One region of the Streptomyces sp. NPDC107517 genome, then DNA from elsewhere that is predicted to be linked to it. Evidence: riboswitches for the same ligand, from Rfam matches in the RefSeq annotation. Region 1 holds a riboswitch; each other region holds the start of a gene.

Evidence for each region. Region 1 has a riboswitch for cobalamin ahead of ACZ67T_RS07400 (cobalamin biosynthesis protein). Riboswitches for the same ligand answer to the same signal wherever they lie in the genome.
Region 2: another riboswitch for cobalamin. It lies ahead of metE (5-methyltetrahydropteroyltriglutamate--homocysteine S-methyltransferase); the one in region 1 lies ahead of ACZ67T_RS07400 (cobalamin biosynthesis protein).
Region 3: another riboswitch for cobalamin. It lies ahead of nicT (Nickel transporter NicT); the one in region 1 lies ahead of ACZ67T_RS07400 (cobalamin biosynthesis protein).
Region 4: another riboswitch for cobalamin. It lies ahead of ACZ67T_RS32555 (ABC transporter substrate-binding protein); the one in region 1 lies ahead of ACZ67T_RS07400 (cobalamin biosynthesis protein).

What each region holds. Positions count from the first base shown of each region.
Region 1 covers NZ_JBVJPM010000002.1:805,585-811,259, forward strand. The annotation lists gene ACZ67T_RS07395 (cobyric acid synthase) at 1-919, opposite strand, end outside; gene ACZ67T_RS07400 (cobalamin biosynthesis protein) at 916-1,857, opposite strand; cobalamin riboswitch at 1,969-2,110, opposite strand; gene ACZ67T_RS07405 (hypothetical protein) at 2,221-2,442, opposite strand; gene ACZ67T_RS07410 (inorganic phosphate transporter) at 2,458-3,732, opposite strand; gene ACZ67T_RS07415 (lysozyme) at 3,922-4,665, opposite strand; gene ACZ67T_RS07420 (class II aldolase/adducin family protein) at 4,869-5,546, shown strand; gene ACZ67T_RS07425 (alpha/beta hydrolase) at 5,614-5,675, shown strand, end outside.
Region 2 covers NZ_JBVJPM010000018.1:53,186-58,860, reverse strand. The annotation lists gene aceA (isocitrate lyase) at 1-1,054, shown strand, start outside; gene ACZ67T_RS32505 (NUDIX domain-containing protein) at 1,092-1,505, opposite strand; gene aceB (malate synthase A) at 1,568-3,166, shown strand; gene ACZ67T_RS32495 (3-hydroxybutyryl-CoA dehydrogenase) at 3,163-4,071, shown strand; cobalamin riboswitch at 4,255-4,455, shown strand; gene metE (5-methyltetrahydropteroyltriglutamate--homocysteine S-methyltransferase) at 4,632-5,675, shown strand, end outside.
Region 3 covers NZ_JBVJPM010000007.1:91,346-97,020, forward strand. The annotation lists gene ACZ67T_RS18345 (YoaK family protein) at 3-716, opposite strand; gene nicT (Nickel transporter NicT) at 759-1,853, opposite strand; cobalamin riboswitch at 1,883-2,106, opposite strand; gene ACZ67T_RS18355 (ArsR/SmtB family transcription factor) at 2,196-2,558, shown strand; gene ACZ67T_RS18360 (inorganic diphosphatase) at 2,594-3,133, opposite strand; gene ACZ67T_RS18365 (GNAT family N-acetyltransferase) at 3,182-3,670, opposite strand; gene rho (transcription termination factor Rho) at 3,727-4,887, opposite strand; gene ACZ67T_RS18375 (class I SAM-dependent methyltransferase) at 5,299-5,675, shown strand, end outside.
Region 4 covers NZ_JBVJPM010000018.1:63,025-68,699, reverse strand. The annotation lists gene ACZ67T_RS32565 (ABC transporter ATP-binding protein/permease) at 1-1,718, opposite strand, end outside; gene ACZ67T_RS32560 (ABC transporter permease) at 1,715-2,662, opposite strand; gene ACZ67T_RS32555 (ABC transporter substrate-binding protein) at 2,677-4,215, opposite strand; cobalamin riboswitch at 4,327-4,510, opposite strand; gene rpsN (30S ribosomal protein S14) at 4,840-5,145, opposite strand; gene rpmB (50S ribosomal protein L28) at 5,145-5,381, opposite strand; gene rpmG (50S ribosomal protein L33) at 5,447-5,611, shown strand; gene ACZ67T_RS32535 (type B 50S ribosomal protein L31) at 5,662-5,675, shown strand, end outside.

The DNA of each region.
Region 1 (5,675 bases):
GCACGACGACCAGGTCCGCGTCGACGAGCTCCTCGGCCCGGTCGACGAACCGCACGACGACGCCCGGCTCCGCGGCCAGGGCGTCCACGTCGGTGAAGTTCGACATCAGCGGCACGGCGCACACGGCTACGCGCAGCACGTCCTCGCCGACGGGGGCCGTCGTCCACGACTCGCGCACGGAACCGCGCAGCGACACGCGCAGCCCGTCCTCCTCGTCGATGCCGAGGCCGTGCTGGAAGGGGAGAACCCCGTACGTGGGGCGCCCGGTCAGGTCCTTGAGCATGTCGAGGCCGGGTTCGAGCAGCGAGACGTCCCCGCGGAACTTGTTGACCAGATAGCCGGCCAGCAGCTCCTGGTCGTCGGGGGCGAGCAGCGCCGTCGTGCCGAAGAACGACGCGAAGACGCCGCCGCGGTCGATGTCGCCGACCACGAGCACGGGCAGCCGTGCGGCCCGGGCGATCCCCATGTTGACGATGTCGGTGCGGCGCAGGTTGATCTCGGCGGGAGAGCCCGCCCCTTCACAGATCACGGCGTCATAGCTGCCCCGGAGTTCCTCCAGGCATCCCACGACGGTGTCCAGAAGTGCCGCCTGCCGTCCTCCGTGGTAGCCCCGCGCACTCAACTCGCCCACCGGCTTGCCCATGAGCACCACCTGGCTGCTGCGGTCACTGCCCGGCTTCAGCAGCACGGGGTTCATCAGGGCGCTCGGCTCGACGCGTGCGGCCTGCGCCTGCATGGCCTGCGCCCGCCCGATCTCGGCGCCCTCGCGCGTCACGAAGGAATTGAGGGACATGTTCTGCCCCTTGAACGGCGCGACTTTCACCCCCTGCCGCACCAGCCACCGGCAGATCCCCGCGGTGACCACGCTCTTCCCGGCATCGGACGTGGTCCCTGCCACCAGCAGTCCGCCACCACTCACGACTTCCCCCTCCGCAACAGTGCCCGCCCGGCGGCGCACACGCCGAGGGCCAGCCAGCTCACGCGCCGCGAGAGCCGCGCCGCCCGCTCGATGTCGGCGGTCTCCACGGCCCGGCCCGACGCGTTCAGTACGGGCCGGTGCTCGACCCGCCCGCCGTACGACAACGTGCCTCCCAGGCGCACTCCGAGCGCCCCCGCGAACGAGGCCTCGACGACACCGGCGTTGGGGCTCGGGTGCAGTCGCGCGTCCTCGCGCCACGCCGTGAGCGCGCCGCGCGGACGGCCGCCCGCGATTGCGGCCAGCACGCCGGTCAGCCGCGCCCCGGGCCAGCCGGCCACGTCGTCGAGGCGTGCGGAGGCCCAGCCGTAGCGGCGGTACCTGGCCGACTTGTGCCCGACCATGGCGTCCAGCGTGTTCACGGCGCGGAACGCGACGAGCCCGGGGACGCCGGCGACGGCGCCCCACACGAGCGCGCCCACGACGGCGTCGGAGGTGTTCTCGGCGACGGATTCGACGACGGCCCGCGCGATCCCGTCCGCGTCCAGGGCCTGCGGGTCGCGCCCGCACAGATGCGGCAGCCGTTCGCGCGCCGCGTCCACGTCACCGGCGGCCAGCGCGCTCCCGATGGCGCGCGCCTCGCGCCCCAGCGACGTACCGCCGACGACCGCCCAGGTGGCGGCGGCGGTCAGCGCGACGGAGGCGGCGGGGGAGCGGCGCGCGGCGCGCGCGGCGAGGCCACCGGCGAGGGCGGCGCCCCCGGCGCACACGGCGGTGTGCACGGCGCCCCACCCGCGGTGGTCACGCCACAGCACGCGCTCGACGGCGCCCGCGGCCCGTCCGAACGCGGCGACCGGATGCCCGCGGCGCGGATCGCCGATCAGGAGGTCGCCGAGGAGTCCGGCGGCGCTGCCGTACGCGAAGACGCGCTCGGCCCGCACGGTCAGCCCGCCGCTACGGCGAGGGGAACCCTTGTACTCGCTCTGAGCGGGAGCACCCGCAACTGGCAGCCGCGCATGGCGATATGTCCTCACTCAGGGTGTCCACGCCCTGGTTGGAAGAGACCGGCGGCGAGAGTTCCTGGCTCGCGGGGATCACTCCCCGGTGACAGTGGCGGGACCGCGCCGGATTCGCACCGGCTTCCTCTCCTGCTGCCGTAGATGGCCCCGGAAGTCCACCACGCCCCCCGAACGCCCGTCAACTTGCCGTTGACCTGCGAAGGGAGAGTGTGCTGAGGCCCACACGAAGCGGGGTGCGGGACGCCGTCGCGTCCCGCACCCCGCACTTCTGCCGGTTACCTCCGGTCAGGCGACGATCAGGAAGATCCCGTAACCGACGGCCGCCGCGCACAGGGCGAAGCAGGCGTACGCGCCGGAGACGGCGAGCCCCGCCGAACCGCCCTGGGCCGTCGCCGACTCCCGCTTGGCGAGCCCGACGATGCCGAGGGTGAACAGGCCCACGAGGGCCACCGTGATCACGAGGCTGACTCCGAACACGGAGCCGAGTGCTGCCCAGTCGATGTGCATAGCGCTGCTGCTTCCTTAGACCGTGGCCGGTCGCGCGGACTCCGCCGAGGGCGGGGCGGGCGAGGCGGGGATGGTGGTCTTCACGTCGGTGTCCAGGTCCGCGACCGTGCCGGCGGGCGGCGGGGTGACGGCCGCGATCGCGGTGGTCACGACGCCGGCGGGCTCGGCCGGGACGTCGACGCCGTCGATGTCGTCGTCCGTGACGTTCGTGTGGTCGATCGCGTTGCGCCGGGACAGCGCCCAGATGGTGCCGGCGCCGGCGATCAGGAGCAGCGCGGTGACGGCGACGCCCCACGAGCCCTGCTTGGTGAGGAACTCGGCGCCCGCGCCGACCAGACCGGCGGCCGGCAGGGTCAGGCCCCAGGCGATGAACATGCGGGTCGCGGTCGACCAGCGGACGACGCCGCCCTTGCGGCCGAGGCCCGCGCCCATGACGGCGCCGGAGCAGACCTGCGTCGTGGAGAGCGAGAAGCCGATGTGCGAGGAGGCGAGGATCGCGGTCGCGGCGCTGGTCTGGGCGGCGAAGCCCTGCTGCGGCGCGAGGTCCGTGAGGCCCTTGCCCATGGTGCGGATGATGCGCCAGCCGCCGAGGTAGGTGCCGAGCGCGATGGCCGTACCGGCCGAGACGATGACCCACATCGGGGGGTTGGCGCCGGGGCTGAGAACGCCGCCCGTGATCAGGGCGAGCGTGATGATGCCCATCGTCTTCTGCGCGTCGTTCGTGCCGTGCGCCAGCGAGACCAGGCCCGCGGAGGCGATCTGCCCGGCGCGGTAGCCCTTGGCGGTCGCCTTCTGGTCGGTCTTGCTGCCGATCCGGTACGTGAGCCGGGTGGCCAGCATCGCGGCGATGCCCGCCACGAGCGGCGCGGCGACGGCCGGGAGCAGGATCTTGGTGACGACGGTGCCGCCGTTGATCGACGACCAGCCCATCGACATCACGGCGGCGCCGATGAGGCCGCCGAAGAGCGCGTGGGACGAGCTGGAGGGGAGGCCCACCAGCCACGTCAGGAGATTCCAGAGGATGGCGCCCACCAGCGCCGCGAAGATGACCTCGGTCTTGAGTCCGTCCTCGTTGATGATCCCGCCGGAGATCGTCTTGGCGACCTCCACGGAGAGGAAGGCTCCGACGAGGTTCAGCACGGCGGACATGGCCACCGCCGTCTTGGGCTTGAGAGCGCCGGTCGAGATGGTGGTGGCCATCGCGTTGGCTGTGTCGTGGAAACCGTTCGTGAAGTCGAACACGAGAGCGGTAACGATCACGATCCCGAGGAGAAGCGTGATGTGTTCCATTTACCCAGGCTTCTGTTGGACGTCAGTGGCTCGGTGAACGTAGGCAACCTGAGTGAACGGAAGATGAACTGGGGCAGGCGGTGCGGTGACCCGAAGCGGAGTGCCGCCACTCCGTTGGAATCGGGGTGGCGGCACGGGGTCGTTCGCGAAGCGGAACGGCGGCTCAATTAAGCGGAAGTAAGCCTTCCGCTAGCCGCGGGCGAACCTCCGCAACTGCCTCGGTGAACCGTTGAAGAGATTCTGGTCACCCGGCAGTCCGCCGCTGTTGTCGTACTGCCAGAACGTCCAGTACGACCAGCCCGACGGCAGTGTCCCGGCGGACTCGGCGTAGCGGGCGAGCCATAGCGCGTGGTTGCGCGCGAAGGCCGCGCTGTTGCCCGTGCACTTCTTCCACCAGCGGTAATTGGTGTAGATCACCGGCCGGCGGCCCGTCCTGCGCCGCACCTCGTCGCTGAACGCCCTGATCCAGGAGATCATCTTCCCCTTGCTCAGGCCGTAGCACTTCTTCGAGCTGTACGGGTTGTACTCGATGTCGAGCGCCGGCGGCAGCGTCCAGCCGTCCGCCCGCCACCCGCCCCCGTTGCGCACGAAGTACGAGGCCTGCGTCCGGCCGGACGACTTGTTCGGGAGCGCGAAGTGGTACGCCCCGCGGATGACGCCCGCGCTGCGCGCTCCGTCGTACTGCCGGCTGAAGTAGGGATTGCGGTAGGTGGCGGACTCGGTCGCCTTGACGTAGACGAACCGTGCGCCCTTGCTCTTGGCCTTCTGCCAGTTGATGTTCTTCTGGTGCGACGAGACGTCGTGCCCCTTCGTGACGCCCGCCGCGGACGCCGGAGCCTGTGCGAGAGCGGTGCCCCCGAACGTCAGGGCGGCGAGTGATGTCGCGGTCGCGATGTGCGCGCGGCGACGGGACGGTTTGTGACCACGAGCCATATTTCCCCCCGGAATGGCGACGTGCATGACAAATCCCACCGGAGGCTACCGGAAGATCCCTCTGAGCCCGTCGACCTCCAGCCAATCGTCTCCAGACCGGCATTCATGCCCATGCGTGCGCTTTTGGACTCCTCGGCTCCGCACGGAAGTGCCCGGGCGCCACGATCGGCGCGGGCCCGCCGAGCGGCTGGCAGGATGCGGGCATGGCGCAGGAACCGGGCGAGGCAGGGCGGGGCGCGGACGGACTCGCGCAGGCATGGAGCGCGCTCGTGGCGACGGCCCGGCGCACCGTCTCCGACGGCCTCGTCGTCGGGACCTCGGGGAACGTCTCGGTGCGCATCGGCGACACCGTCCTCGTCACACCCAGCGGGGTCCCCTACGACGAGCTCGCCCCGGACGACCTCGTCGCCGTCGGCCTCGACGGCGGGCAGCGCGCCGGAACCCTGACCCCGACCAGCGAACTCCCGATGCATCTGGCGGTCTACCGCGCGACGCCCGCCCGCGCCGTCGTCCACACCCACGCGGTCCACGCCACCGCCGTCTCCACCCTGGTGCCCGAGCTTCCGCTCATCCACTACATGGCCGCGGCCCTCGGCGGCCCCGTCCGGGTCGCTCCGTATGCGATGTACGGCACCGAGCGGTTGGCCGAGAACGTGCTCGACGCTCTCGAGGGGCGGACAGGCTGCCTGCTCCAGAACCACGGCACCCTCACCCACGGCGACACCCTCGCCGCCGCCTACGACCGCACGGCCCAGCTCGAATGGCTGTGCCGCGTCTGGCTCACCGCGAGCGCCCATCCCCACCACACGCCGACGCTCCTCACCCGCGACCAGGTGCGCGAGGTGGAGGAGAAGCTGCGGGGATACGGGCAGCCGGGCTGAACCGGCACCCGGCCGCCCCTGCCCCGCCCCACTGGCCGGTCGGAGCCGGGGCGCCGACACTGGGACGGTGCGCACCGCCACAGCGACGGCCGCTGCCGTCACCGCAGTCATCGGTGCCGGCGCGGCCGC
Region 2 (5,675 bases), on a different contig from region 1:
CGTGCAGCAGGTCAAGGCGGGACTGCAGGCCATCTACCTGTCGGGCTGGCAGGTCGCCGCCGACGCCAACCTCGCCGGCCACACCTACCCCGACCAGAGCCTGTACCCCGCCAACTCCGTCCCCCAGGTGGTCCGCCGCATCAACAACGCGCTGCTGCGCGCCGACCAGATCGCCACCAGTGAGGGCGACGACTCGGTCGACTGGCTCGCCCCGATCGTGGCCGACGCCGAAGCCGGATTCGGCGGACCGCTGAACGCCTTCGAACTGACCAAGGCGATGATCGCCGCGGGCGCCGCCGGCATCCACTACGAGGACCAACTCGCCTCCGAGAAGAAGTGCGGGCACCTCGGCGGCAAGGTGCTCGTCCCGACCTCCCAGCACGTCCGTACCCTCAACGCCGCCCGCCTCGCGGCGGACATCGCCGACGTGCCCACGCTGATCGTCGCCCGCACCGACGCCCTCGCGGCGAACCTGCTCACCAGCGACGTGGACGAGCGTGACGCCGAGTTCGTCACCGGCGAGCGGACGGCCGAGGGCTTCTACCGCGTCCGCAACGGCATGGCCCCGGTCATCGCCCGCGGCCTGGCCTACGCCCCCTACGCCGACCTGATCTGGGTGGAGACCGGCACCCCGGACCTGGCGCAGGCCCGCGAGTTCGCCGAGGCGATCCACGCGGAGCACCCGGACCAGATGCTCGCCTACAACTGCTCGCCCTCCTTCAACTGGAAGGCCGCACTGGACGACGACCAGATCGCCAAGTTCCAGCGGGAGCTGGGAGCGATGGGCTACCGCTTCCAGTTCATCACCCTGGCCGGATTCCACTCCCTCAACCACGGGATGTTCGACCTGGCGCGCGGCTACGCCGAGCACGGTATGACTGCCTACGTCGACCTGCAGGAGCGGGAGTTCGCCGCGCAGGAGCACGGCTTCACCGCGGTCAAGCACCAGCGCGAGGTCGGCACCGGCTACTTCGACCTCATCTCCACCGCCGTCAACCCGAACTCCTCCACCACCGCCCTGGCCGGGTCCACCGAGGAGGAGCAGTTCCACTAGAACTCGGCAACGCGTGAGCGCCACCGGGTCCGCAGCGTCACGCGGTGAGCGGCGCCATCCTCCCCTTCTCACGCAGCAGCGGGAGCAGATGATGTTCGACGGCGGGGGCGAGCCTGAGTCCCGGCTCCCGCCCGTCGATCCACCGCAGGGTGGACAGCTCCGCCGCGGGCACCGGCTCGCCGATCAGTGTGGTGGCGAAAACCGTCAGGTGCATCGGAACGCCCTCCAGAACCGCCCGCTCCTCCACCACGGCGAGCGGTTCGAGCCGGCCCGGCTCGACACCGAGTTCCTCGTGAAGCTCCCGCGCCAGCGTCTCCTCCGGCTCCTCCCCCGGCTCGGGCTTGCCGCCCGGGACGAAGTAGACGTCGGGCGCGGCCTGCTTGCTGACGACGAGCAGCTTCCCGTCCTCGACGACGGCCGCCGCGATGACCTTCATGACCGTGTGATCCATCCCCACATTGTGCAACCCACGCCTCCCACTCCTCACCTTCGCTCCCTCGCTCAGGAGATCCGATGTCCCCGCAGCTCATCACCAGGCCCGTTCAGGTCCTCGCCGCCCCCGGTGACCGCCACGCCGAGATCCTCACCCCTGCCGCGCTCGACTTCATCGGCACGCTCGCCCGCACGTTCGCATCGGATCGCGAGCGCCTGCTCAAGGAGCGCCGACGTCAGGCGATGCGGCTGGCCGAGGGCTACCCGCTCGACTTCTCGATGGTGACGCGGCGGATCCGCGAGGACGCGAACTGGCGTGTCGCGCCTCCGGCTCCCGGCCTGACCGACCGGCGTGTGGAGATCACGGGACCTCCTGAGCGGCGGATGACGATCAACGCCCTCAACTCCGGCGCGAAGGTGTGGCTGGCCGACTTCGAGGACGCGACGGCACCGACCTGGGACAACGTGATCGGCGGGCAGCTCAACCTGCTGGACGCGATCGAGCGGCGCATCGACTTCACGACCGAGGCGGGCAAGGCGTACCAGCTGGCCACCGACCGGCCGCTGGCCACCATCGTGGTCCGGCCGCGCGGCTGGCACCTCGACGAGGAGCACCTGGAGGTCGACGGCCGCCCGGTGCCGGCCGCGCTCGTCGACTTCGGTCTGTACTTCTTCCACTGCGCGCAGCGGCAGATCGACGCGGGACACGGCCCGTACTTCTACCTGCCCAAGCTGGAGAACCGCGACGAGGCCCGGCTGTGGAACGACGTCTTCGTCCTCGCTCAGGAACTCCTCTCCATCCCCCGCGGCACGATCCGGGCCACCGTCCTCATCGAGACGATCACCGCGGCGTTCGAGATGGAGGAGATGCTGTACGAGCTGCGTGAGCACAGCGCCGGGCTGAACGCGGGACGCTGGGACTACCTCTTCAGCATCATCAAGACCTTCGGCCACCGCACCGACTTCCTGCTGCCCGACCGGGCCCGGGTCACGATGACGGCCCCGTTCATGCGGGCTTACACCGAACTCCTCGTGCGCACCTGCCACAAGCGCGGCGCCCACGCCATCGGCGGGATGGCCGCCCAGGTGCCGAGCAAGGACCCCGACGCGAACACGGCCGCGCTGGCGAAGGTGCGCCTGGACAAGGAACGCGAGGCCGAGGACGGATTCGACGGGTCGTGGGTCGCCCATCCCGCGCTCGTCCCCCTCTGCCGCGAGGTCTTCGACGATGTCCTGGGCGACGCGCCCCACCAGTTGAGCCGCACGCGCGAGGACGTGGAGGTCACGCCTTCGCAGCTGCTCGCCGTGCGCAAGGTGAGCGGAGCCCCGACGGCTGAGGGCGTGCGCACCAACATCTCCGTCGCGCTGCGGTACTTCGCCGCATGGCTGCGCGGACAGGGCGCGGTCGCCCTGGACGGCCTCATGGAGGACGCCGCCACCGCCGAGATCGCCCGGGTCCAGATCTGGCAGTGGCTGCGCCACCGGCATGTCGACCGGGAGACCGTCCTGACCCTCCTCGAAGAGGAACTGTCCGCTCTGGTCGCCGAGTTCCCCTTCACCCCCATGGAAGAGATCCGTGACCTCTTCCAGCGCACCGCGCTCGGCACCGAACTCCCGCTCTTCTTCACGCCCGACGCCTACACGCGCCACCTCGTCCGCACCACGGAGCAGCAGTCATGACCCTCGACCCGAACCGCGCAGGAGACGTGAACCGCGTAGCAGTCGTCGGAGGCGGCCAGATGGGGGCGGGCATCGCCGAGGTCTGCGCCCGCGCCGGAATCGACACGATCGTGTGCGAGGCAGACTCCACGGCCGTCCAGCGCACCCGCGACCGCGTCACGGCCTCGCTCGACAAGGCGGTCGGCCGCGGCAGGTGCACGGCCGAGGACGCGCAACATGCCCTGGAGCGGCTGACCTTCACCGGTGACCTGACCGACCTGGCCGACCGACAGCTCGTCATTGAGGCGATCATCGAGAACACCGAGGCCAAGACGGATCTCTTCGCCACCCTGGACAAGATCGTCGAGGACCCGACCGCGGTTCTCGCGACCAACACCTCGTCGATCCCCGTGATGCGCCTCGGCATGGCGACCGGGCGCGCCGACCGCGTCGTCGGACTGCACTTCTTCAACCCGGTGCCGGTCCTGCCCCTGGTCGAGGTCGTCACGTCCCTGCACACCTCGTCCGACACCGCGACCCTGGTCGAGCGGTTCGCGACCTCCGCACTCGGCAAGACCATCGTGCGCTCCCGTGACCGCGCGGGCTTCGTCGTCAACGCGCTGCTCGTCCCGTACCTCCTTTCGGCGATCCGTATGACGGAGTCCGGCTTCGCCACGCCGGCCGACGTAGACCACGGCATGGAACTGGGCTGCGCGCACCCCATGGGACCGCTGCGACTCGCCGACCTGATCGGGCTCGACACTGTCGCAGCAATCGCCGATTCGCTCTACGAGGAGTTCAAGGAGCCGCTGTACGCACCGCCGCCGCTGCTCCAGCGCATGGTCGAAGCGGGCCTGCTGGGACGGAAGACAGGGCGCGGCTTCCACGTCTACGAGCGGGGAGCCACAGAGAGCCACCGGGGCTGAGGGGCCCGGGTGCCGCCGCCGGAATGAGGGCCGACGGTGGTTGAGCCTGTGGGGGTGAGCCGGCCAGGGACGCCGACTCACCCCCACAGGTTTGCGGTCGTCAGCCGACGGGTGTCCTACGTCACCGTCCGGAGTCCGGACACTGTGGTCATCCTCAAACGGCGGCCCGTAGGGTGGGCACCGCAGCTGGTTCGCCCCGTCCGCCAGGCGGGATGCGTCGCAAGAGGGAACCCGGTGGGAATCCGGGACTGCCCCGCAGCGGTGAGTGGGAACGACCGCCGTCATACGCACTGGGCCCGACAGACAGGGTCTGGGAAGCGACGGCCAGTAGGTGTTCGTCCGGACCGGATGGACGTGCCCGCGAGTCCGAAGACCTGCCACCTGCCCGTGCGCGTACGACGCGTGCGCGGACATCCCGGTGACCTCGAGGGCGGGTCGGCGTACATATCCGGCGGACGGACCGCGCCTTTGCCGCGCGAGGTCGCACCGCCGGTTCTGTCGCTCCTTCACGCGTTCGAGTCTTCGGGACCTCAGGGATACGTCTCTCGAAGGAGAACTCCGTGACCACCAAGACCGCAGCCGCGGCAGCACGGGCCACCGTGTACGGCTACCCGCGTCAGGGCCAGAACCGGGAGCTCAAGAAGGCCATCGAGGGGTACTGGAAGGGCCGCGTCACCGCCGACGCCCTGCGTACCACCGCCGCCGAACTGCGCCGTACCAACCGTCAGGAACTGGCGGCGGCCGGTATCGACGAGGTCCCCACCGGTGACTTCTCGAACTACGACCACGTACTGGACACCACCGTCATGGTCGGCGCGATCCCCGAGCGCCACCGCGCCGCCGTCGCGGCCGACGCCTTGGACGGCTACTTCGCGATGGCCCGCGGCACTCAGGACGTGGCGCCGCTGGAGATGACCAAGTGGTTCGACACCAACTACCACTACCTGGTGCCGGAGTTGGGACCGGACACGGTGTTCACGGCCGACTCCACCAAGCAGGTTGCCGAGTTCAAGGAAGCCCTCGCCGAGGGGCTCACCGCCCGGCCGGTCCTGGTGGGCCCGGTCACGTATCTCCTGCTGTCGAAGCCCGCGCCGGGCGTCGGCGTCGACTTCGACCCGCTCACTCTGCTCGACCGGCTGCTGCCGGTATACGCCGAGGTCCTCGCGGACCTGCGCGCGGCCGGTGCCGAGTGGGTGCAGCTCGACGAGCCCGCTCTGGTCCAGGACCGCACCCCGGCCGAGCTGAACGCCGCCGAGCGCGCCTACCGCGACCTCGGCACCGCGACCGACCGGCCCAAGCTGCTGGTGGCCTCCTACTTCGACCGGCTCGGCGACGCTCTGCCGATCCTGGCCAAGGCACCCGTCGACGGTCTCGCCCTCGACTTCACCGGCGCCGCGGCCGCGAACCTCGATGCCCTCGCCGCCGTCGGCGGGCTGCCCGGCAAGCGGCTGATCGCCGGTGTCGTCAACGGCCGCAACATCTGGGTCAACGACCTGGAGAAGTCCCTCGCCACGCTCGGCACCCTCCTCGGCCTTGCCGACCGGGTCGACGTCGCCGCCTCCTGCTCCTTGCTCCACGTCCCCCTGGACGCCGCCCTGGAGAAG
Region 3 (5,675 bases), on a different contig from region 1:
GACTAGGCCGATCGGAGGTCGTCCCCGTCGGCGGCCGGTTCGCGATATCCGACCGCGGCGGCCGCCACGAGCAGGGTGCCGACGAGGAGCGGCCAGCCGAGGCCGTGGTGCAGCACGAGCAGCGCGCCGAGCGCGGCGCCCGCCGGCATGGCCACCACGGAGACGATCCGACGCCCCGCCCGCGGATCGGAGCCCCCCGCGAGCGAGGACTCCGAGGCGAGACCGGTCAGCGTCATCGTGAGGACCGTCGTGGTCATGTCCGCGAACCCGAGTTTGCGGACGGTCGCGTTGCGCAGACCCATCGCCCCGGCGAGGACGGCGATGAGCGCGTACGTCGCCTTGCCCGGCCACGCGAACGCGACGGACGTCGCCACGGCGAGCAGGACCGCCTCGGTGACGAACACCGACCGCACCCAGGCCGCCCGCGCCCGCCCGGCGAACGCTCCGGTCAGCCGCCCGGCGCACGCGGCCCCCATGAGGAACGCGCCGAGGGAGGTGAGCGACCCGAGGACGGAGAACCCTGGAGCGCCCGCCGCGGCGAAGCCGATGACGAGGACGTTGCCGGTCATGTTCGACGCGAAGACGCGGCCGAGGCCCAGATAGCTGACCGCGTCGACGAAGCCGCTCACGACCGTGAGGACCGTGAGGGCCGTGGGGAGGGCGGACCTGCGTGGCACGGGCGCGGGCTCCGCCGGTGGAACGCTGGCTTCACTCACCCGCACGACCTTACGGAGTCCAGGTCCCGGGGGCTCGCCGGATCAGGTCCGCACGGCCCACCGTTCCTCGACCTTCGCGAGCCGCCAGTATCCGATGGCGGCCGCCCAGACGACGACGAACAGGCCCACGATGATGAACCCGACGTTGTCCAGGTCGAGCCCCGCTATCCAGCCGGTCACCGAGTCCCGCAGGTCGAGCTTGTCGTGCAGGACGCCCACGAGCTCGATGGTGCCGATCAGGAACGCGACGGCGATCGAGAGGCCGGTGATGGCCAGGTTGTAGAACACCTTGCGCACCGGGTTCGAGAACGCCCACTGGTACGCGAAGTTCATGAACGTCCCGTCCAGGGTGTCGAACAGGCTCATACCGGCGGCGAACAGGAGCGGCAGGCACAGGATCGCGTACCAGGGCAGTCCGGCCGCCGCGCCGCTGCCCGCCATCACCATCAGCGTCACCTCGGTCGCCGTGTCGAAGCCGAGGCCGAAGAGGAAGCCGAGCGGGTACATCTGGCCCGGGCGGGTGATGGACTTGGTGAACCGGCCGAGGATCCGGTTCATGAACCCCCGTGAATCCAGGTGCTGTTCGAGCTCGGCCTCGTCGTACGAGCCCGCGCGCATCGCCCGGAACACCCGCAGGATCCCCACCAGGGCGACGAGGTTGAGCGCCGCGATGAGGTAGAGGAAGGACCCGGAGATGGTGGTGCCCATGACGCCGAGCGTCTGATGGGTGGCGGACCCCTCGTTCATGATCCGCCCGGCGAGCTGGGTGCCGCCGGCGATCAGCGCGGCGAGCACGACCACCACGCTGGAGTGGCCGAGCGCGAACCAGAACCCCACCGACACCGGGCGCTTGCCGTCGGCCATCAGCTTGCGGGTGGTGTTGTCGATCGCGGCGATGTGGTCCGCGTCGAACGCGTGCCGCATCCCCAGGGTGTACGCGGTGACGCCGAGGCCGATGCCGAAGGCCTTCGACCCCACCTCGTAGTGCTCCGGCACGACGAGCAGGAACAGCACGCCGAACGCGACGACATGGAGTGCGGCGATCACCGCGAGGAGCCCGGCGGTGCGGACGGTGTCCTCGCGCCGCCAGTGGAACGCGTCGCGTCCGGTCGCCGGGGACTTTACGGGCAGGGTCATGCGGTCACGCTCCAACACCTCGTGGAATCACTTCGTGAGATGCCGTGGCCGGTCTCCTGGCTGACGGGTGTCCGCGTCCGCCCCGGCCTTCCCAGCTGCGCGCGGCAGCCAGTGGCGTGGTGGGGCGAGGCGTCCCGAGTCGTCTCGTTGCCGAGGGACCCGGGGCCCGATCACAGTGGCGAGGGCCGCTTCGGTCTGGGTCTTTTGAGGGACCGTCACCGAATTCCCGAGCACCACGGCCCGCCCACAGTAGAGGCCGGTCGGTGACGCCTGCAAGGCTGCACAGCTGCGTAGGTGTGCGCGGGTATTCAAGATCACATCGGTGGCTGCGAGGATGGGGCCATGCATCTCGTCCCTGCCGAGCGCGCCGACCGCCGCACGATCGACGGCCACCGGGTCTGCGAAGCCATCGCCGCCATCGGTGAGCCAGGACATGTCCGCGCCTGGGCCGACCGGTTCTCGCTGCTCGCCGATCCCCGCCGCCTCGCGCTGCTCCTCGCGCTGTACCGGGCGGGGCCGCTGGCCGTGTCGGATCTCGCCGTCGCGACGGGCATGAACGACCCGGCGGTCTCACAGGCGCTGCGGCTGCTGCGCGCGGCCGGAGTGGTCGAGGGGGAGAAGGAGGGCAGGATCGTGCGCTACCGCGTCGTCGACGCGGCGACCGCGGACCTTCTCAAGCACTGCGCGACGGACGGCGCGCACTGACACGTGCGCGCCGTCGTGGCCTGCCGCTCCGTCCTTCAGTCCTGTCGGCCGTCGGCCCGGCGGCGCGCGGCGGTGATCTCCGCGTACGTGAGGTCGCGCCCCTCCCAGTGCGAGCCCTCGGCGGACTTGCCGGGCTCCAGGTCCTTGTAGACCTCGAAGAAGTGCGTGATCTCCAGGCGGTCGAACTCGGGGATGTCCTCGATGTCCTGCACGGAGGTATGGCGCGGATCGTGCGCGGGCACGCACAGGACCTTCTCGTCCATGCCCTTCTCGTCCCGCATCACGAACATGCCGATGGCGCGGCACTCGACGGTGCAGCCGGGGAACGTCGGATCGCCCACCAGGACGAGCGCGTCGAGCGGATCGCCGTCGCGCCCCAGCGTGCCCTCGATGTATCCGTAGTCCGCGGGGTACTGGGTGGAGGTGAACAGCATCCGGTCGAGTCTTATCCGGCCGACGGAATGGTCCATCTCGTACTTGTTGCGGGAGCCTTGGGGGATCTCCACGGTGACGTCGAACGCGTGGACCGCGTCGGTGCCGTGGGCTGCGTCGGTGTGTCGGACCTCGTTGTCCAAGCCAGCCTCCTCGTCCACCCCGAGTGTCCTCCCGGGAGTGCGGGCGCGTCAGCCGATCGGGAACTCCAATTCGGGCCTGTCCCACATCACGGCGGGCGGGTCGGCGGCGGCCGTGCCGGTGAGTACGGCTCCCACGCTGCGGTAGAAGCCCTCGGCGGGCGGGTGCGAGACCACGCGGACCGAGGTGAGCCCTGCCGCGCGCGCCTCGTCCTTCATATGGGTGACGAGCAGCCGCCCGATGCCGAGTCCCTGCGCCGCGTCGGCGACGAACATCAGGTCGAGCTCCGGCGGCACCAGCGTGAGCGCGTAGAAACCGAGCACCAGGTCATCGGTGCCGACCGCGACGAAGACACGATGGGCCTCGATGTAGTCGGGCCCCACCCGGTAGCCGGCCACCATCGACGCGTACGGGGCCTCGTAGGCGCGCGACGTGCGGACGAGCCGGGTCAGCCGCTTGGCGTCACGGGCGGTCGCCCGGCGCACCCGGATCGTCCCGCCGTCCCCCGCGCTCTCCGTGGCGGTAATGCTCGAAGTCATAGTGAGAGTATTACGCATCCTGTCGCGCCGATCGACCCGGGGCGGTGCCTGCCGGCTCACGCGGTGGGAACGGTGGACTGCACCTGCCGCAGGAACGTCGCGTTGTCCGGTGTCTGCCGGATCCGCTCGACGAGCGTCTCGAGCCCCGCGTGTCCGTCCCGCGACCGAAGCGCCCGCCGCAGACCGCGTACGACCGTCAACTCGGCCTCGGTCAGGAGGAGTTCCTCGCGGCGCGTGCCGGACTGGGCGAGGTCGACGGCGGGGTGGACCCGGCGCTCGGCGAGGCTGCGGTCGAGACGGATCTCCATGTTGCCCGTGCTCTTGAGCTCCTCGAAGAAGTAGTCGTCGGCGCGGGAGCCGGTGTCGACGAGCGCGGTGGCGAGGATGGTGAGCGAGCCGCCCTCCTCGGCGAGCCTCGCCGCGCCGAAGAACCGCTTGGGGCCGATCAGCGCGGAGGAGTCGACACCGCCGCTGAGCGTGCGGCCGCCGGACGAGGCCGTGTTGTTGTGGGCGCGGCACAGGCGCGTCAGGGAGTCCAGGAGGATCACCACGTCACGCCCGTCCTCGACGAGCCGCTTGGCGCGCTCGACGGCGAGTTCGGCCAGCGCGACATGTGCCTTCGCAGGCTGGTCGAAGGTCGAGGCGAAGACCTCGCCGCGCACCGAGCGCCGCATGTCGGTGACCTCCTCCGGACGTTCGTCGAGGAGCACCACCATCAGATGGGCCTCGGGGTGGTTCGTGGCGACGGACGCGGCGAGCTGCTGGAGCAGCACCGTCTTGCCGGTCTTGGGCGGCGCCACGATCAGCCCGCGCTGCCCCTTGCCGATGGGGGTGAACAGGTCGACGACGCGAGGCGTCACGCCGCCCTTCGCGGTTTCGAGACGCAGGCGCTGCCGCGGGTGCAGGGGAGTGAGGTCGCCGAACTCGGGCCGCCCGCGCAGCTCCCGCACGGGGTGCCCGTTGACGCGCTCGACCTCGGTGAGGACGCGGGGCCTGCCGCACGTCCCCTGGATCAAGTCGCCCTTGCGCAGGCCGAGTCGGCGGATCAGGGCGGTCGGCACCTGGACGTCGTGCGACGTCGGCAGGAGGTCGGCGAGGCGCAGGAACCCGGGACCGTTGCCCGAGGTGTCGAGGACGCCCGCGGCCTGGACCGCGGCCTCCTTCGGCTGCGTCGTGAACGCCTTTGTGGTGGTGGGGGGTTCGAGTGTGGTGGTCATCGGAATCGGTCCTTTCGAGGACGTTCGCACGAGAGCATGAATGAGGTGGGATCCGGCGGGATCGGGGCGGTGACTGCACGCCCCGCGAGGCGGGCGGGCGAAGAGGCCCGTGAAAACCCGGAGAAGCCTGTGGCCGGGAAGAAGCGATGCGGGGTACGGCGCGTCGGCGCCGCCTGGCGCATCGCTGACATCGATTCGACGAATCCCGCTGGAGCGGTGATTCGGAGAGGGAGACTGGCACCGGCGCCGAAAAGGCGGCTAGCACACGTGCCACTCGCACTGTAACACCATGTCGGCGCCGTCCCGCAAGGGCTTACGTCACGGGCCGCGGTGCCAAACCGGCCCGGAAGCCCGGCTCGAACCCTTCACCACAGCCCCTGTGGCCCCGGGCGCGGCCTATGCTGAGCCACGATGTTCGCCCCCGAAGGCCCCACCGTCCGCGAGCTCGCCGTCCAGGCGCTGTCCTCCGTGGAGCACGGCTACGACCTGCTCGCCCCCAAGTTCGACCGCACGCCGTTCCGCACGCCCCGGTCGGTCCTCGCACCGGTCACCCGTGCCCTGCGCCGCATGGGCCCCTTCGAGCGCGGACTCGACCTGTGCTGCGGGACCGGCGCGGGGTTCGGCGTGCTGCGGCAGGTGTGCCGCGAGCGGCCCGTCGGGGCCGACATCAGCGCGGGCATGCTCACGGCGGCCCGCGCGGCCCACACGAGCGGCGCGGACCTGGTGCGCGCCGACGCCCTCGCGCTGCCTTTCGGGCCGGCCTTCGACCTGGTCGTCAGCTTCGGGGC
Region 4 (5,675 bases), on a different contig from region 1:
GCCTGGGCCTCGACCCGCGTCTGCGTGGGCGCGGGGCCGGGCCGGGCGCGTTGCGGCGGGATGTGCTGGAGTGCGGGGTCGTCGACGGCGAGGTCGGAGAGCTGCGCGGAGACGGCACAGCCCGCTTCCATGACGAGCACGTCGTCCGCGATTTCGGCGGCGAACCGCAGGTCGTGCGTGATCACCAGCAGCGCGGTGCCGGTTCGCGCGAGTGTGCGCAGCCGCTCGCACAGGCGCTGGGTCGTGCGCATGTCGAGTGCGCTGGTGGGTTCGTCGAGGACGAGCAGGCGGGGTCGTGCCACCAGGGCGGTTGCCAGGGCCATGCGCTGCTGCTGTCCGCCCGACAGCTGGTGGGGACGGCGGTGCAGCAGCGCGCGGGCGTCGTCCAGACCGGCCGCTTCGAGCGCTGCCGCGACTGCCCGCTCGATGTCGGCACGCGGGGCACGACGACCCAGGGCGGCGCGGGCCACCTCCTTGAGAGTCGCCCCGACCGTGCGGACGGGATCCAGTACGGTGGCCGGGTCCTGCGGGAGGTGGGCGGCCTTCCCTGCCCGGAGTGCGCGGCGCTCGCGTTCCGACAGCGCCAGGAGGTCCCGGCCTGCCCAGAGCACCGCTCCGCCCACGGAGAGACCCGGTTCCGCGAGTCCGAGCGCGGCCAGCCCGAGGGTGGTCTTGCCGCTGCCCGAGGGACCGACGACGGCCAGCACCTGTCCGGGACGCAGCATCAGGTCCACCTCGCTGATCAGCTCCACGTCGGTGTCCGTGCGCACGGTCAGGTCCCGGCAGGTGAGCAGGGTGTCCGAAAGGAACGGCCCTCCCGGGGCCGGGGAAGCGGTGTTCGCGACGGACGCGGCTGAGGTCGTCGCGGGGGCGTTCCGGGCCCGGCCGCGGCCGAGCAGCCGGTCGAGGCCGAGGTTGACACCCACGCACAGCGTCGTCAGCAGGACGGCCGGGGCCAGCACGGCGGCGGGCTGGAGGAACAGGGCGTCCGTGTTGCGTTCCACCAGGACGGCCCAGTCGGCGGAGTCGGCGGGCAGCCCCAGGCCGAGGAAGTTCGCCGAGGCCAGCAGGCCGAGCACGAGGACGAACCTGCTGCCCGCGTCGGTCGCCACCGGTCCCGCCACGCAGCGCAGGACATAGCGCTCCCGCATCCACCACGGGGCGCCCTGGAGCCGCAGCGCCTCCATCGCCGTACGGCATCCGGGTGCCAGGGCGGCGGAGCGCACGAGGCGTGCGGCGGCCGGAAGCTGAAGCACGGCCACGGATGCGATCAGGGTCGGCACGTCCCCGTGCCCCGCCGCGGCCAGCGTCATCAGCAGCAGGAGGCCGGGGAGCGCGAGGAGGACGTCCACGCCGCGCATGAGGGCCTCGTCGGTGACGCGGCGACGCGCTCCAGCGGCGAGCAGGCCGACCGGCACGGCGAGCAGGTAGGCCCCGCACAGCGCACCGGCGGACACGGCCACCACGGTGCGGCCGCCGCTCAGGGCGAGAGCCAGGACGTCACGGCCCAGCGCGTCCGTCCCCAGCGGATGATGAGCTGCCGACGGCAGGTAGGGGGCGGCCACGGACGCGGTGGAACCGGCGACGAACGGCCCCACGATCGCGACCAGCACCGGGACACCCCACAGCAGCAGAACGAGGGCGTCGCCGAAGCGACGCGCCGCCCGCGCCGGGCGGCGCCCCTCGCGCTGCGGTGCTGTCACTGTCATCGGTGTCATGGGCGCGACTCCCGTCGCGGCGCCAGGCGATGGACGGTCAGGTCGGCCGCGAGGTTGACCACGACGGTCGTCACCGCGAAGAGCAGCGCGTATCCCTGGACCGTCGGGATGTCCCGGTCCTGCACCGCGTCGACGAAACCGGTGCCCAGGCCGCCGATGGCGAAGAGCGCCTCGACGACGACCGCGCCGCCGAGCAACCCGTCCACACAGCGGGCCAGTTGCTGGACGGCCGGGGCGAGCGCGCCGGGCAGCACGTGCCACAGCACGACCGTACGCTCGGAGAGTCCGAGCAACCGCAGCTGGCGGGCGACCGGACCGCGTGCGCCCTCGGCGACCGCGATCCTCACCTGCCGGGCCAGATCGCACAGCTGACGGCAGACCAGCACGGCGACGGGCAGCACCAGGACGGACGGGGAACCGATGACCCCGGCGCCCGTCAGCCCGGCCGCGGTGGCCGGGAAGAGCCCCGCGCCGAGGGCCAGCCACGCGGTCAGCAGCAGGCCCAGGACGAACTCCGGTATTGCGTTGAGCGCGACCGCCACCCCGTTCAGGACACGGTCCGGGACGCCGCCCTCGGTAAGCCCGGTCCACACGCCGAGGCCCATCGCGAGCGGGAGCACGACGACGAGGGCGAGCAGGGTCAGCGCGGCCGTCGCCGCGAGTCGCGTACCGATCTCGTGCGTCACCGGCAGACCGGTCACCAGAGAGTGCCCGAGATCGCCCCCGCACAGGGACCCGCCCCACTCCCAGAACCGCGTGAACACCGGCTGGTCCAGGCCGACTTCGGCGCGGGCGACGGCGGCCTGCTGAGGTGTCGTGTTCTCGCCGAGCACCGCGTCCACCGTGTCGCCCGGCAGCACGGCGGTCAGCGCGAAGACCACGACGAGGACGGCCGCGCACTGCACCACCGCGGTGGCCGTCCTCGTCACCACATACCGACGCACGGGCCAGTTCCTCTTCAGCCGAGACGGACGCGGTCGAAACGAGCCCAGTCCGCCGAGTTCGGCGGCGCGGCCCGCACACCGGACACCTGCGCGGTGTGGCCGATGATCCAGTCGCTGAACCCCCACACCAACTGACCGCTGTCCTCGCGGGCGATCCTCTGCGCCCGGCCCAGGAGCGCCAGGCGTTCGTGCTCGTCGCGCGTGGCGATGGCCTGGTCGAGCAGCTGGTCGAAGCGGTCGGAGTGGTAGTGCGTGAGGTTGTTGGCCGCGTTCGTGCGCAGTCGGGAGCGCAGCACGCTCGGGATGGGCAGGGTGGCCGTGCGGCTGTGCCGGGCGACGCCCTTGGTCTTGATCTCCCCGAAGTAGGTGGCGGCGGAGCGCACGTGCGGAGTGACCTTCAGACCGATGTCCTTCAGCTGGCCCGCGATCAGGGAGGAGGCGTTGCGCCAGGTCGGGTCGGCGTCGCCGGTCTCCAACGGGATGGCGAGACCTTCCGCTCCGGCCGCCTTGACCAGGGCGCGGGCGGCGTCGACGTCCCGCTCCGGCTTCGGCAGACCGTTCGGGTAGCCACGCAGGCCGCGTCCGAACAGGTCGTTGCCGACACTCCCGCGCCCACCCAGCGCCACCTCGACCAGGTGCTCGCGGTCGAGCCCGAGCGCGAAGGCGCGCACGAGGCGGGGGTCGTCGAACGGTGCCCGGTCGAGGCGGAGAAGGATCGCCTGCATGGTGGCGAACTTGCTGTGCGCGAGGGTGAATCCGTCCCGGCCGCTCAGCCGCGCGGCGGAGGCGGCGGACAGGTCATGGGCGTAGTCCACCTGTCCGGACAGCAGCGCGTTCAGCCGCGCCCGCTCCTCGTTGACGGGGACGAACTGCAGCTCGTCGATGTGCGGGCGCCCGGCCCAGTGGTCGTCCCACGCCCGGAACACCGCCTTGCCGCCAGGCGTGAAGGACGCGAACCGGAAGGGCCCCGACCCGACCGGGGACCGGAAGTCCTTGGTGTCCTTCGGCACGATCTCGGTACCGGCCGCGGCGAGCGCGCTCGGGAACTCGAAGTCGGGCTTTTGCAGTACGAGGGTGAGGTCACGCCCCGAGGCGCGGCAGGCGGCGAAGTCGACGGAGGCGAACAGCTGCTGCGAGGAGGCGGTGGTCTTCGGGTCCGCGATGCGCCGGTAGTTCCACAGCGCGTCGGCGGCGGTGACCGGTTTGCCGTCGTGGAAGCGGGCGTCCCGCAGCCGTATCCGCCAGGTCGATCCGGCCCGGTCGCTCTCCCAGGACTCGGCGAGCCTGCTCCGCACGGACATGTCGTCCTTGTACGTGAGCAGGCTGTCGTACAGGGCTTTGGAACGGGCCTGGTCGACGAAGAGCGGCGCGGGGTGCGGATCGAGCGTCTCCCGCGAACCGCCCGCGCTGAAGGCGGCCCGCAGCACCCCCGAACCGCCGGAGCCCTTACCGCTCCCCTTCGACTGTGACGAGGAGCAGGCGGCCAGCGCTGTCACCGCCGCGAGCGCACCTGCCCCGGCCAGTACCTGACGTCGTGCGAACGGTGGGGTCATGCCAGCGGGCTCCCGGAGCCGGGCCCGGAGGTGGCATCGACGCAGAGGCACATCGCACGGCTTGGCCGCACACGCATCGTCGACCTCTTCCTGGGGAGTCCACGCCCCGGACAGAACGGATGACGACGGGCCAGTCTCCTGACTCCCGGATCACCGCTCACCCCGCCTTCCGGCCCTGGAGGGCCGTGGCCATGGAGGTCGCTCCCCGGTCACAGTGGCGGGACCGCGCCGGACTCACACCGGCTTCCTGGTCCCCGTCGTACAGATGTATGGCGCCATTATGCAGAGCATGTCGCGGCCCATCGCGAGCGGGTGCGGCCGGCGGCGCACCACACCCCTCAAGCAGGGCGCCCGCGCCTACGGAACCATCGGTCCCAGTGGCGGGACCGCGCAGGAATCACACCGGCCTCCTCGTCCCGGCGGGTGAGGGGCCGCCCGCCGGTGATCGGCGGCGAGGCCCACAGGCCGCCCGTCCAAACGCGCACGCCCTCGCGACGCCACGGCACCGCTCGCACCCGGGAACGGCCCGTACGCCCCCAAAGGCCCCAAGGCGCAGAACAGGCCCATGGCATCTGCCCGCGCGAGCAAGTCGGCGCCGACCGACACCATGGGCCAAGCATCCTGTCACCAGGAGGACTTGGTCACTCCCGGCAGGTTCCCGGCATGTGCCTGAGCCCGCACGCTCACCCGCGACAGGCCGAACTTGCGCAGGTGTCCACGAGGCCGGCCGTCCACGCTGTCCCGGTTGCGCACGCGCGTCGCGCTCGCATCCCTCGGCTGGCGTCGCAGCTCCGCCTGTGCCGCGGCCTTCTCCTCTTCGGTGTACCGCTTGGAGGCCAGGACGGCCTTCAACTCGGCGCGCCGCTCGGCGAAGCGGGCCACGATCTCCTTGCGCTTCTCGTTCTTCTCGATCTTGCTCTTCTTCGCCATCAGACGCGCTCCCCTCGGGCCCGGATCCGGGCGACTGCGGCCTCGACGCCGATCACGTCCACCGTCTTGATGCCCCGCGCGCTCAGCCGCAGCCGGACGTAGCGGTTCTCGCTCGGCAGCCAGTAGCGCTTGCTCTGGACGTTGGGATCGAAGCGGCGGGACGTGCGCCGGTGCGAGTGGGAGATCTTTTTGCCGAAGCCCGGCCGCGCGCCGGTCAGTTGGCAGTGTGCGGACATGGTGGTGCTGCCTTTCTCTCCATCGACGTATCGATAATGGAAATCATTGTCGTATGCTACCTGTCATGACCCGCAACGAACTACGCCCGATCATCAAGCTCCGCTCCACCGCCGGAACCGGCTTCACCTGCGTGACCCGCAAGAACCGACGCAACGACCCGGACCGACTCGTTCGGCGCAAGTACGACCCGGCGGCCGGACGACACGTCGACTTCCGCGAGGAACGCTGACCCCGCCCGAACCGACCCCAGCCGCCCCACCCTCGCTCAAGGAGCATCCCGTGAAGCCCGGAAT